3 regions of the Streptomyces sp. NPDC001709 genome follow, and region 2 is predicted to be linked to each of the others. Evidence: riboswitches for the same ligand, from Rfam matches in the RefSeq annotation. Region 2 holds a riboswitch; each other region holds the start of a gene.
The links. A riboswitch is a leader RNA that binds a small molecule or an ion and turns the genes downstream of it on or off. The one in region 2 is predicted to bind cobalamin.

Region 1 (3,248 bases), on a different contig from region 2:
GCGTTCGACCGGCCCGCCTGCTCGGTCGGGTAGAAGTTGATGTCCACGACACGGTCGAGGAAGGTGACGGCGGTGCGGACGGTCTCGTCCAGCCGCGCCCAGTCGATGTCCCCGGTCGCTGTGTCGACAAAAGCACCGAGGTTCACGGACCCCAGGTTGCAGACCGCCGTCTCCCCGTCGTCCGTGACCTCCAGGATCTCCGTGCAGAGGTTGGAGGAGTGGACCACGTGGCCCGGCAGGGCCGTCTGGTTGGCGGTGCGGTTGGCCGCGTCCTTGAAGGTCATCCAGCCGTTGCCGGTCTGCGCGAGGGTGCGCATCATCCGGCCGTACAGCTCACGGGCCGGGATCGTCTTCTTCGCCAGGCCCGCCTGCTCGGCCTTGCGGTAGGCGGCGTCGAACTCCTCGCCCCACAGGTCCACCAGCTCCGGCACGTCCGCCGGGGAGAACAGCGACCACTGCGCGTCGGCGTTGACCCGGCGCATGAACTCGTCCGGGATCCAGTGCGCGAGGTTCAGGTTGTGCGTACGGCGGGCGTCCTCACCGGTGTTGTCCCGCAGCTCCAGGAACTCCTCGATGTCGGAGTGCCAGGTCTCCAGGTAGACGGCCGCGGCGCCCTTGCGCCGGCCGCCCTGGTTCACGGCGGCCACCGAGGCGTCCAGCGTCTTCAGGAACGGCACGATGCCGTTGGAGTGCCCGTTGGTGCCGCGGATCAGCGAACCGCGGCTGCGGATCCGGGAGTACGACAGACCGATGCCGCCGGCGTGCTTGGAGAGGCGGGCGACCTGGTGGTAGCGGTCGTAGATGGAGTCCAGCTCGTCCAGCGGGGAGTCGAGGAGGTAGCAGGACGACATCTGCGGGTGCCGCGTGCCGGAGTTGAAGAGCGTGGGGGAGGACGGGAGGTAGTCGAGGCGGCTCATGAGCCCGTAGAGCGCGGCGACTTCGTCCACGGAACGAGTGGTGTCGTCCTCGGCGAGGCCGCTCGCGACCCGCAGCATGAAGTGCTGGGGCGTCTCGATGACCTTGCGGGTGATCGGGTGCCGCAGCAGGTAGCGGCTGTGCAGGGTGCGCAGGCCGAAGTAGCCGAAGCGGTCGTCGGCCCGGCGGTCGACCAGCGCGTCGAGCCGTTCGGCGTGCAGCCGTACGAAGTCGGCGGTGCGGTCCGCGATGAGCCCTTCGCGGTGCCCCACGGCCACGGACCCGGTGAAGGACGTCACGCCCTGCGAGGCGGCCTCGGCGCGGATGGAGAGGGTCAGCAGCCGGGCGGCCAGCCGGGAGTAGGCGGGGTCCTCGGAGATGAGCCCGGCGGCGGCCTCCGTGGCCAGCTCGCGCAACTCCGCCTCGTCAGCGTGCGCCGACCGGCCGCGCAGCGCGGCGGCGGCGACCCGGCCGGGGTCGGCGTCGGGGAGGTCGGCGGTCAGCTCGGTCAGGGTCCGCAGCAGCACGGTACCGGGACCGTCGGTCTCCAGGCCGCTGGCTGAAGCCGGATCTGCTGGCGCGATGGTCACGTGGGGCTCTCCCTCGCTCGGCACGGGGGCCTTGCGGAGGGCAGGGGGCAGTCACGAGCGCGCACGGCGTCGCGTCCACCGGCCCACTCCACGAGGCCCGGACGTCTGAAGGCCACCCGGACCGGACGGCCGGGTGCGCTGACGGCAGGTCCTCGGACTGAACAGGCGTGCGGATGCGGATGCACGCAAGTACACCGTTGCGGGACAGTTCCGGATTCGCACCGGATTCCCCTGCGGCGACAGCGAGGACGAGCATACATCTTGTGCCGGGCTGTCGTGTCACCCCCAGATGTTGTGTCGGATCGGCTTCAGAGGGTCAACTCCCGAGTTGCAGGGCCCGGCTGGAGTGTTTCCATGGAAGTAGGTGCCCGCGGGTCCTCCGTACCGAGAGTCGGTCTCGGAAGGAGAACGCACCATGACGAGGATCGTCCGTCACCCGCCGGGCAAGGTGCGGCCGCGCAGTGCGCCGATGGCGACGCTGGAGGCGAGACATGCGTGGCGCCGGATCAGGCGGTTCTTCCTGGGCTACTGGCACCATCTGTCCATCACGCTGGAGGCCCGCCGCGATACCACCCGCCCCAAGAAGTGGCGCAGGTGGTTCTCGTACACCAACGTGATCCGGGTCATCTGGCTGATCCTCCTGATCGCACTCCTCGCCTGGGCCGTGGAAGGCCTCTGGATCCTGTTCACCCATCACACGACCCTCTTCGAGCAGTGGCGGAAGAGGTCGAGCACCGGGTTCGACTCAGTCCTGCGCTTCGTCGGTCCGCTCCTCGCCGCTTCGGTGGCCGCCGCCGTCTTCCTGTTCTTCTGGTACAGCTGGAGCAAGCGGCGCTACGTCGCCAAGGCGCGCAAGCATCCCCGCAAGCTGGTGCTCACCGCCGGGCCCGACATGGCCGAGGTCGTGGGCCGCGAGGAGGTCGCCCGGGTCATCGCCCAGCGGCTGCGGCAGCGCGAGACCCGCAGGCCTTATCTACTCGTCGGCGGTGTCGGCACGGGCAAGACGGCCGTCCTGGTGCGGCTCACCGAACTGCTGGCCCGGCAGCACGCCGTTCCCGTGCCGATCCGGCTGCGGGACGCCACCGGTGCGGATCTGAACTTCGAGCGCATGGCCAGGCAACGGTTCGCCGAGGAAGCGCCCCACGGCATTCTGGCGCGCACCAAGAACGACCGGGTCTGGCAGCAACTGCTCGCCGACGACAAGGTGATCGTCATCGCCGACGGCCTGGAAGAAGCGATCCTCGACGAGCGCCTCCAGGAGGACCGGGACAACATCATCCGCAGGGCCATCGAGCGCGCCCACGAGGAGAAGCTGCCCCTCGTCATCGCCTCCCGTCCGCACAGTCCGCTGGAGAGCACCCCCGCCGCGATCGTGGAGCTGGAGCCGCTGAGCGAGGAGGCGGCGCTGCACTTCGTCGAGGCGCGGGTACCGGATACGGACGAGCGCCGCGTGGACTGGATCGTGGAGACCGCGGAGGTCACCGAATCGCCCATCTACCTGCAGATCGCCCGCGAACTGCACCACCACGGCGACCTCGAACGCATTCGTCCGCGCAACGACAAGGACCGGCTGGACACCCGCAGCTGGGACCGCAGCACGCTGCGGCTGTGGCTCCTGGAGACCTGGGACCTCGCGTTGAGGGATGGTCGACTGCGCGAGGACGTCGAACTGAGCCCCCAGGAACGGAAGGACACCGTCGAGGTGGTCTCCGCGCTCGCGTGCATCGGACTGCTCCAGGACAA
Region 2 (3,248 bases):
CGACCCCGTGGTGGATCTCGTACCCCTCGACCCGCTCGCCCAGGGCCTCGCCGGCCGGCCGGGTCAGGGTCTTCTCGCGGGCGAACCGCACCCGTACGGGCAGCACACCGAGCCCGTCGACCGCGCCGGCCCGCGACTCGACCTCGTCCTCGATGTGCTCGCCGAGGATCTGGAAGCCGCCGCAGATGCCGAGGACCGGGCGGCCTTCGGCGGCCCGCCGCACGAGGGCGTCCGCCAGTCCGCGCTCGCGCAGCCACCGCAGCGCGCGCACCGTGCCCCGGGTGCCCGGAATCACCACGAGGTCCGCGTCCGCCAGCTCCTCGGGGCGGTCCACGAACCGCACCACGACGCCCGGTTCGGCGGCGAGCGCGTCCACGTCCGTGAAGTTGGACATCAGCGGGATCGCACACACCGCGACCCGCAGTACGTCCTCGCCGACGGGCGGGGTCACGGCGGACTCGCGCACGGTGCCGCGCAGCGACACCCGCAGTCCGTCCTCCTCGTCGATGCCGAGCCCGTGCCGGAAGGGCAGCACGCCGTACGTGTGCCGCCCGGTGAGGCCGTGCAGCATGTCGAGACCCGGCTCCAGCAGGCTGACATCACCCCGGAACTTGTTCACCAGGAATCCGGCGACCAGCTCCTGGTCCTCCGGCGAGAGCAGGGCGACGGTCCCGAAGAAGGAGGCGAAGACACCGCCGCGGTCGATGTCGCCGACGACGAGCACGGGCAGCCGCGCGTTCCGCGCGATCCCCATGTTCACGATGTCCGTCCGCCGCAGATTGATCTCCGCCGGTGAACCGGCACCCTCACAGATCACCGCGTCATACGTGCCCCGCAACTCGGCCAGGCAGTCCAGCACCGTGCCGAGGAGCTTCTGCTGCCGTCCGCCGTGATACCCGCGCGCGCTCAGCTCGCCCACCGGCCTGCCCAGCAGCACCACCTGGCTGCTCTGTTCGCCGCCCGGCTTGAGCAGCACCGGGTTCATCAGCGCGGTCGGCTCGATCCGGCACGCCTGGGCCTGCATGGCCTGCGCCCGCCCGATCTCCGCGCCCTCCCGGGTCACGAAGGAGTTGAGCGACATGTTCTGCGCCTTGAACGGCGCGACCTTCACGCCCTGCCGCACCAGCCACCGGCAGATCCCGGCCGTCACGACGCTCTTGCCGGCGTCGGAGGTGGTACCGGCGACGAGGAGACCCCCGCTCACTTGCCACGTCCCTTCACGAGTCGGCGCGCGGCGAGACTGACGCCGAGCGCGAGCAGGCCGACGCGGCGGGAGAGCCGTACGGCCCGGTCGATGTCGGTGACCCGGACGGCGCGTCCGGCCCGCCCGTTGAGCACGGGGCGGTGCTCGACCCGGCCGCCGTAGGACAGCGTGCCGCCCAGCCGCACCCCCAGCGCCCCCGCGAACGAGGCCTCCACGGGCCCGGCGTTGGGGCTGGGGTGCTTGCGGGCGTCGGCCTTCCAGGCGCGCAGGGCGCCCCGGGCATCGGGTCCGGCCGCGGCGGCGAGTACGGCGGTGAGCCGCGCCCCCGGCCAGCCGGCCACGTCGTCGAGCCGGGCGGAGGCCCAGCCGTAGCGGCGGTAGCGGGGGGACTTGTGACCCACCATCGCGTCCAGGGTGTTGACGGCCCGGAACCCGAGCAGCCCCGGCACCCCCGCCACGGCCCCCCACACCAGCGCGCCCACGACCGCGTCGGAGGTGTTCTCGGCGACCGACTCGACCACGGCCCGGGCGATCCCGTCGGCGTCCAGCGCCTGCGGGTCCCGGCCGCACAGGTGCGGCAGCCGCTCCCGGGCCGCCTCGACGTCCCCGCGCTCCAGGGCGCTGCCGATGGTGCGGGCCTCGCGGGCGAGCGAGGTACCGCCGACGACCGCCCAGGTGGCGGCGGCGGTCAGCGCGACGGAGGCGGCGGGGGAGGGGCGTACGGCGCGTGCGGCCAGCGAGCCGAGTGCGACGGCGCCACCGGCGCACACGACGGTGTGCAGGGCGCCCCAGCCGCGGTGGTCGCGCCACAACGCGCGGTCCACGGCAGCGGCCGCACGCCCGAACGCGGCGACCGGATGCCCGCGGCGCGGATCGCCGAGGAGCAGGTCACCGAGAAGGCCGGCGGCGGCGCCGTACGCGTAGGTGCGATCGGCCCCCATCGGCTCAGCCGGCCGTGGGTACAGGAGCGGGCCTGACGGGGGTCCTTCGGCAGCCGAGCATGGCGATCTGTGTCCTCACTCAGGGTGTCCGCGCCCTGGTTCGACGAGATTCGGCGGTGAGAGTTCCTGGCTCCCGGGGGTTCTTCCCCGGTGACAGTGGCGGGACCGCGCCGGATTCGCACCGGCTTCCTCTCCTGCCGCCGTACATGGCCTGGGCAGTCCACCACGCGCCCGGAACGGCCGTCAACTTGCCGTTGACCTGCACGGGGAGAGTGTGCCGATCCCCACATCGCGGGGCGTGGGCCGACGAAAAAGGCCCCCCTCAGGACGCGAGGGGGGCCGAAGCGCCCCGAAGGGGCGCGGGGAACTGCGCGACCAGCCACGACGGCGCGGCAGCCGATCGACGGCACTTCGCGGTGGTTCCAGCGAAGCGCTCTGTCAGGGCTTGGCGACGATCAGGTAGATGCCGTACGCCACCGCGGCCGCGCAGGCGGCGAAGCAGACGTAGGCGCCGGTCACGGCGAGCGTGGCGGAGCCGCCCTGGGCCGCGGCCTTCTCGCGCCGGGCCAGACCGTTGATGCCGAGGGTGAACAGGGCCACCAGGCCCACCGTGAAGGCGAGGCTGACGCCGAAGACGGAGCCGAGGGCCGACCAGTCGATCTTCATGGGGTTGCTTCCTTGGTTACCGGTGTGGCCGGGGTCAGACGGTGGCGGCCGGCGGGACGGCCTCGGGCGCGGGCTCGGTGGCGGCCGGGGAGGGGATCATGGCCGTCAGGTCCTCGCTGATCGTGCCCGCCGGGGGCGGGGTCACCGCGGCGATGGCGGTGGTCACCACGCCGGCCGGCTCCTCGGACTCGGTGACGACGTTGGTGTGGTCGACGACCTCGCGGCGGGAGATCTTCCAGATCGCGGCGCTCGCGGCGACGAGGAAGACGGCCACGACGGCGGTGCCCCAGTCACCGAGGTCCGTGACGGACTCGGCACCCGCGCCGACCAGCGCGGCGGCCGGGAGCGTGAGCACCCAGGCGACGACCATCCGGGTCGCGGTGGACCAGCGGACCACCCCGCCCTTGCGGCCGAGGCCGGCGCCCATCACCGAGCCG
Region 3 (3,248 bases), on a different contig from region 2:
CCGCCCGCTGGACGAGGAGTTCGGCGGCGTCCACCTCGGCGGCCGAGCGCGCCAGGTCGATCTGCACGGACGGTTTGTCACGCAGCGGGGCGCCGCGCCGGTCGACCCGCCGGATGCTCTGCTCGGCAGCGGCCCGCACCGCACCCCGTGCGGCGCCCACGACGGGCACGGCGAGCGGCAGCGCGTTCACCTCGTTCACCGCCACCGTGTGGCAGCGGGCCTCGGAGGCCGTCGCCCGCCCCGCGTTGATGTCGAACCTCGACAGGGTCAGATGCCCTGGCACGAACACGTCGTCCAGGACCATCGTGTCGCTGCCGGTCCCGCGCATGCCGAGCGTGAACCAGGTGTCCTTCACGGTGATGTCCGCCTGCGGCACCGCGAAGAACCGCACCTCGCCCCGCCCGTCGGGGCCCACTGTGCCGGGTACGGCGGAGCAGGCGAAGACCCAGTCGGCGAAACGCACCCCGCTGATGTACTTCCACTCGCCGCTCAGCCGCCAGCCACCGGAGACGGGCTCCGCCTTCCCGGCCGGCATGAGCGCGCCCGCCATCAGGGCGTCCGGCCCATCGCCCCAGAGCACCGCCTGCCCCTCCACGGGCAGGTAGGCGCCGTACCGGGCCGCGTACGCCGACAGCGAGGCGGCCCAGGCCGCCGAGGCGCAGCCCTCGCCCACCAGGGTCACCGCCGAGGTCATGTCCACGAAACGGCCTTCGGTACCGCCGAAGGCCGCGGGCACGAAGTGCCGGGCGAATCCGGCCTCCCGCACCGCCTCGACCACCTCGGGCGCAAGGCGCCGGGCGGTCTCCGTCTCGTCGCTGCTCCGCGCCGCGATCTGCGCCACGCGCGGAGCGCCGGCGACGACCGCCGCCACGCTCGGCCTCTCGGCAAGGATCGTCGCCGTGCTGTCGCTGAGCATATGTTCGCCACCTCCATCGGGATGGCGGCAGTCTCTCCGGCCGAGCCCGCGAGGGGCCGCACCCGAGCCGGGACCGGCCCGTCAATCACCCGACCGGCTTCAATCCCAGCCGGCGACGAGCCGCGCCGGCCGCGCCAGACGCCGACGACGACTTGAGGCCGCGTTCCCGAGCCTCGCGGGACGACGCACTTCGGCCGCGTGTCCCACCTCACCATCCGAATTGGTGAACGTGATCCACCTCGTCCCTGGCGGCCCCTTAGGCTGGCCCCTGCAGCTGGTTCGCCCCGTCAGCCAGGCGGGAGCGTCGTAAGAGGGAACCCGGTGGGAATCCGGGACTGCCCCGCAGCGGTGAGCGGGAACGACCGCCGTCATACGCACTGGGCCCGTAGCGGGCCTGGGAAGCGACGGCCAGTAGGTGTCCTCGCCTTGGCAAAAGGCATGGGCGTGCCCGCGAGTCCGAAGACCTGCCAACTGCCCGCGCGCGGGACGACTCGTGCGCGGACATCCCGGTGACCTCGAGGGCGGGTCGGCGTCGTATGCACCGAACGGACGGCCGTGGGCCGCTGCCGTCCGGGCTGTCGCCCCTTCGCGTTCTCGTCCCGTCCCCGGGATCTCAGGGATTCATCTCGCGAAGGAGATCTCCGTGACCAGCACGTCCGCAGCCGTGGCAGCACGGGCCACCGTGTACGGCTACCCCCGCCAGGGTCGGAACCGGGAGCTGAAGAAGGCGATCGAGGGCTACTGGAAGGGCCGCGTCACCGCCGACGCGCTGACGGCCACCGCCGCCGAGCTGCGGCGGGGCAGCTGGCAGCAGTTGGCGGACGCCGGCATCGACGAGGTGCCGACCGGCGACTTCTCGTACTACGACCACGTACTCGACACCACCGTCATGCTCGGCGCGATCCCCGCACGCCACCGGGAAGCGGTCGCCGCGGATCCGCTCGCCGGGTACTTCGCCATGGCGCGCGGCACCCAGGACGTCGCACCGCTGGAGATGACCAAGTGGTTCGACACCAACTACCACTATCTGGTGCCCGAGTTGGGACCGGACACGGTGTTCGCGGCCGACCCCGCCAGGCAGGTCGCCGAGCTGCGGGAGGCCCTCGCCCTGGGCCTGGCCGCCCGCCCGGTCCTCGTCGGTCCCGTCACCTATCTGCTGCTGGCCAAGCCCGCACCCGGCGCGGCCGGCGACTTCGACCCGCTCGCCCTGCTGGACCGGCTGCTGCCGGTGTACGGCGAGATCCTGGCCGATCTGAGGGCGGCCGGGTCCGAGTGGGTCCAGCTCGACGAGCCCGCCCTCGCCCAGGACCGTACCCCGGGCGAGCTGAACGCGGCCGCCCGCGCCTACCGGGTGCTCGGTGCCCTCGCCGACCGGCCCAAGCTGCTGGTGGCCTCCTACTTCGACCGGCTCGGTGAGGCCCTGCCCATCTTGGCCAAGGCTCCGGTGGAGGGTCTGGCCCTGGACTTCACCGAGCGGGCCGCCGCCAACCTGGAAGCCCTGGCCGCGGTCGGCGGACTGCCCGGCAAGCGGCTGGTCGCCGGAGTCGTCAACGGCCGCAACATCTGGGTCAATGACCTGCGGCAGTCCCTCGCCACCCTGGGCACCCTGCTGGGTCTCGCCGACCGGGTCGACGTCTCGGCGTCCTGCTCCCTCCTGCACGTGCCCCTCGACTCAGCCATGGAACGGGACGTCGAGCCGCAGATCCTGCGCTGGCTCGCCTTCGCCCGTCAGAAGACCACCGAGATCGTCACCCTCGCCAAGGGCCTCACCCACGGCCTCGACACGATCGCCGCGGAACTGGCCGCGAACCGGGCCGACCTGGCCTCCCGCGCCCACTCCCCCCTCACCCACGACACGGCCGTACGCGCCCGGGCGGCCGCCGTCACCGAGTCCGCCGCCCGCCGCTCGCAGCCGTACGCCGAGCGGGCCGCGGCCCAACGCGCCCGTCTCGAACTGCCGTTGCTGCCGACGACCACCATCGGTTCGTTCCCGCAGACCGCCGAACTGCGGACCGCCCGCGCGGACTTGCGCGCCGGGCGGATCGACGCCGACGGCTACGAGGCGCGTATCCAGGCCGAGATCGAGGAGGTGATCTCCTTCCAGGAGAAGGCCGGACTGGACGTCCTCGTGCACGGAGAGCCCGAACGCGACGACATGGTCCAGTACTTCGCGGAACGGCTCACCGGCTACCTGGCGACCCGGCACGGCTGGGTCCAGTCGTACGGCACCCGTTACGTCCGCCCGCCGATCCTCGCCGGTGACGTCTCCCGGCCCGCGCCGATGACCGTGCGCTGGACGACCTATGCCCAGTCGCTCACCGACCGCCCCGTC

Region 1: another riboswitch for cobalamin. It lies ahead of ACWC0C_RS11930 (ribonucleoside-diphosphate reductase subunit alpha); the one in region 2 lies ahead of ACWC0C_RS24540 (cobalamin biosynthesis protein).
Region 3: another riboswitch for cobalamin. It lies ahead of metE (5-methyltetrahydropteroyltriglutamate--homocysteine S-methyltransferase); the one in region 2 lies ahead of ACWC0C_RS24540 (cobalamin biosynthesis protein).

The regions. Positions count from the first base shown of each region.
Region 1 is NZ_JBSFGB010000006.1:243,871-247,118, forward strand. Features, by position in the region: gene ACWC0C_RS11930 (ribonucleoside-diphosphate reductase subunit alpha) at 1-1,505, opposite strand, end outside; cobalamin riboswitch at 1,632-1,765, opposite strand; gene ACWC0C_RS11935 (ATP-binding protein) at 1,921-3,248, shown strand, end outside.
Region 2 is NZ_JBSFGB010000017.1:61,961-65,208, reverse strand. Features, by position in the region: gene ACWC0C_RS24545 (cobyric acid synthase) at 1-1,204, opposite strand, end outside; gene ACWC0C_RS24540 (cobalamin biosynthesis protein) at 1,201-2,145, opposite strand; cobalamin riboswitch at 2,244-2,385, opposite strand; gene ACWC0C_RS24535 (hypothetical protein) at 2,584-2,811, opposite strand; gene ACWC0C_RS24530 (anion permease) at 2,846-3,248, opposite strand, start outside.
Region 3 is NZ_JBSFGB010000020.1:169,044-172,291, forward strand. Features, by position in the region: gene ACWC0C_RS27820 (acyl-CoA dehydrogenase family protein) at 1-916, opposite strand, end outside; cobalamin riboswitch at 1,188-1,390, shown strand; gene metE (5-methyltetrahydropteroyltriglutamate--homocysteine S-methyltransferase) at 1,560-3,248, shown strand, end outside.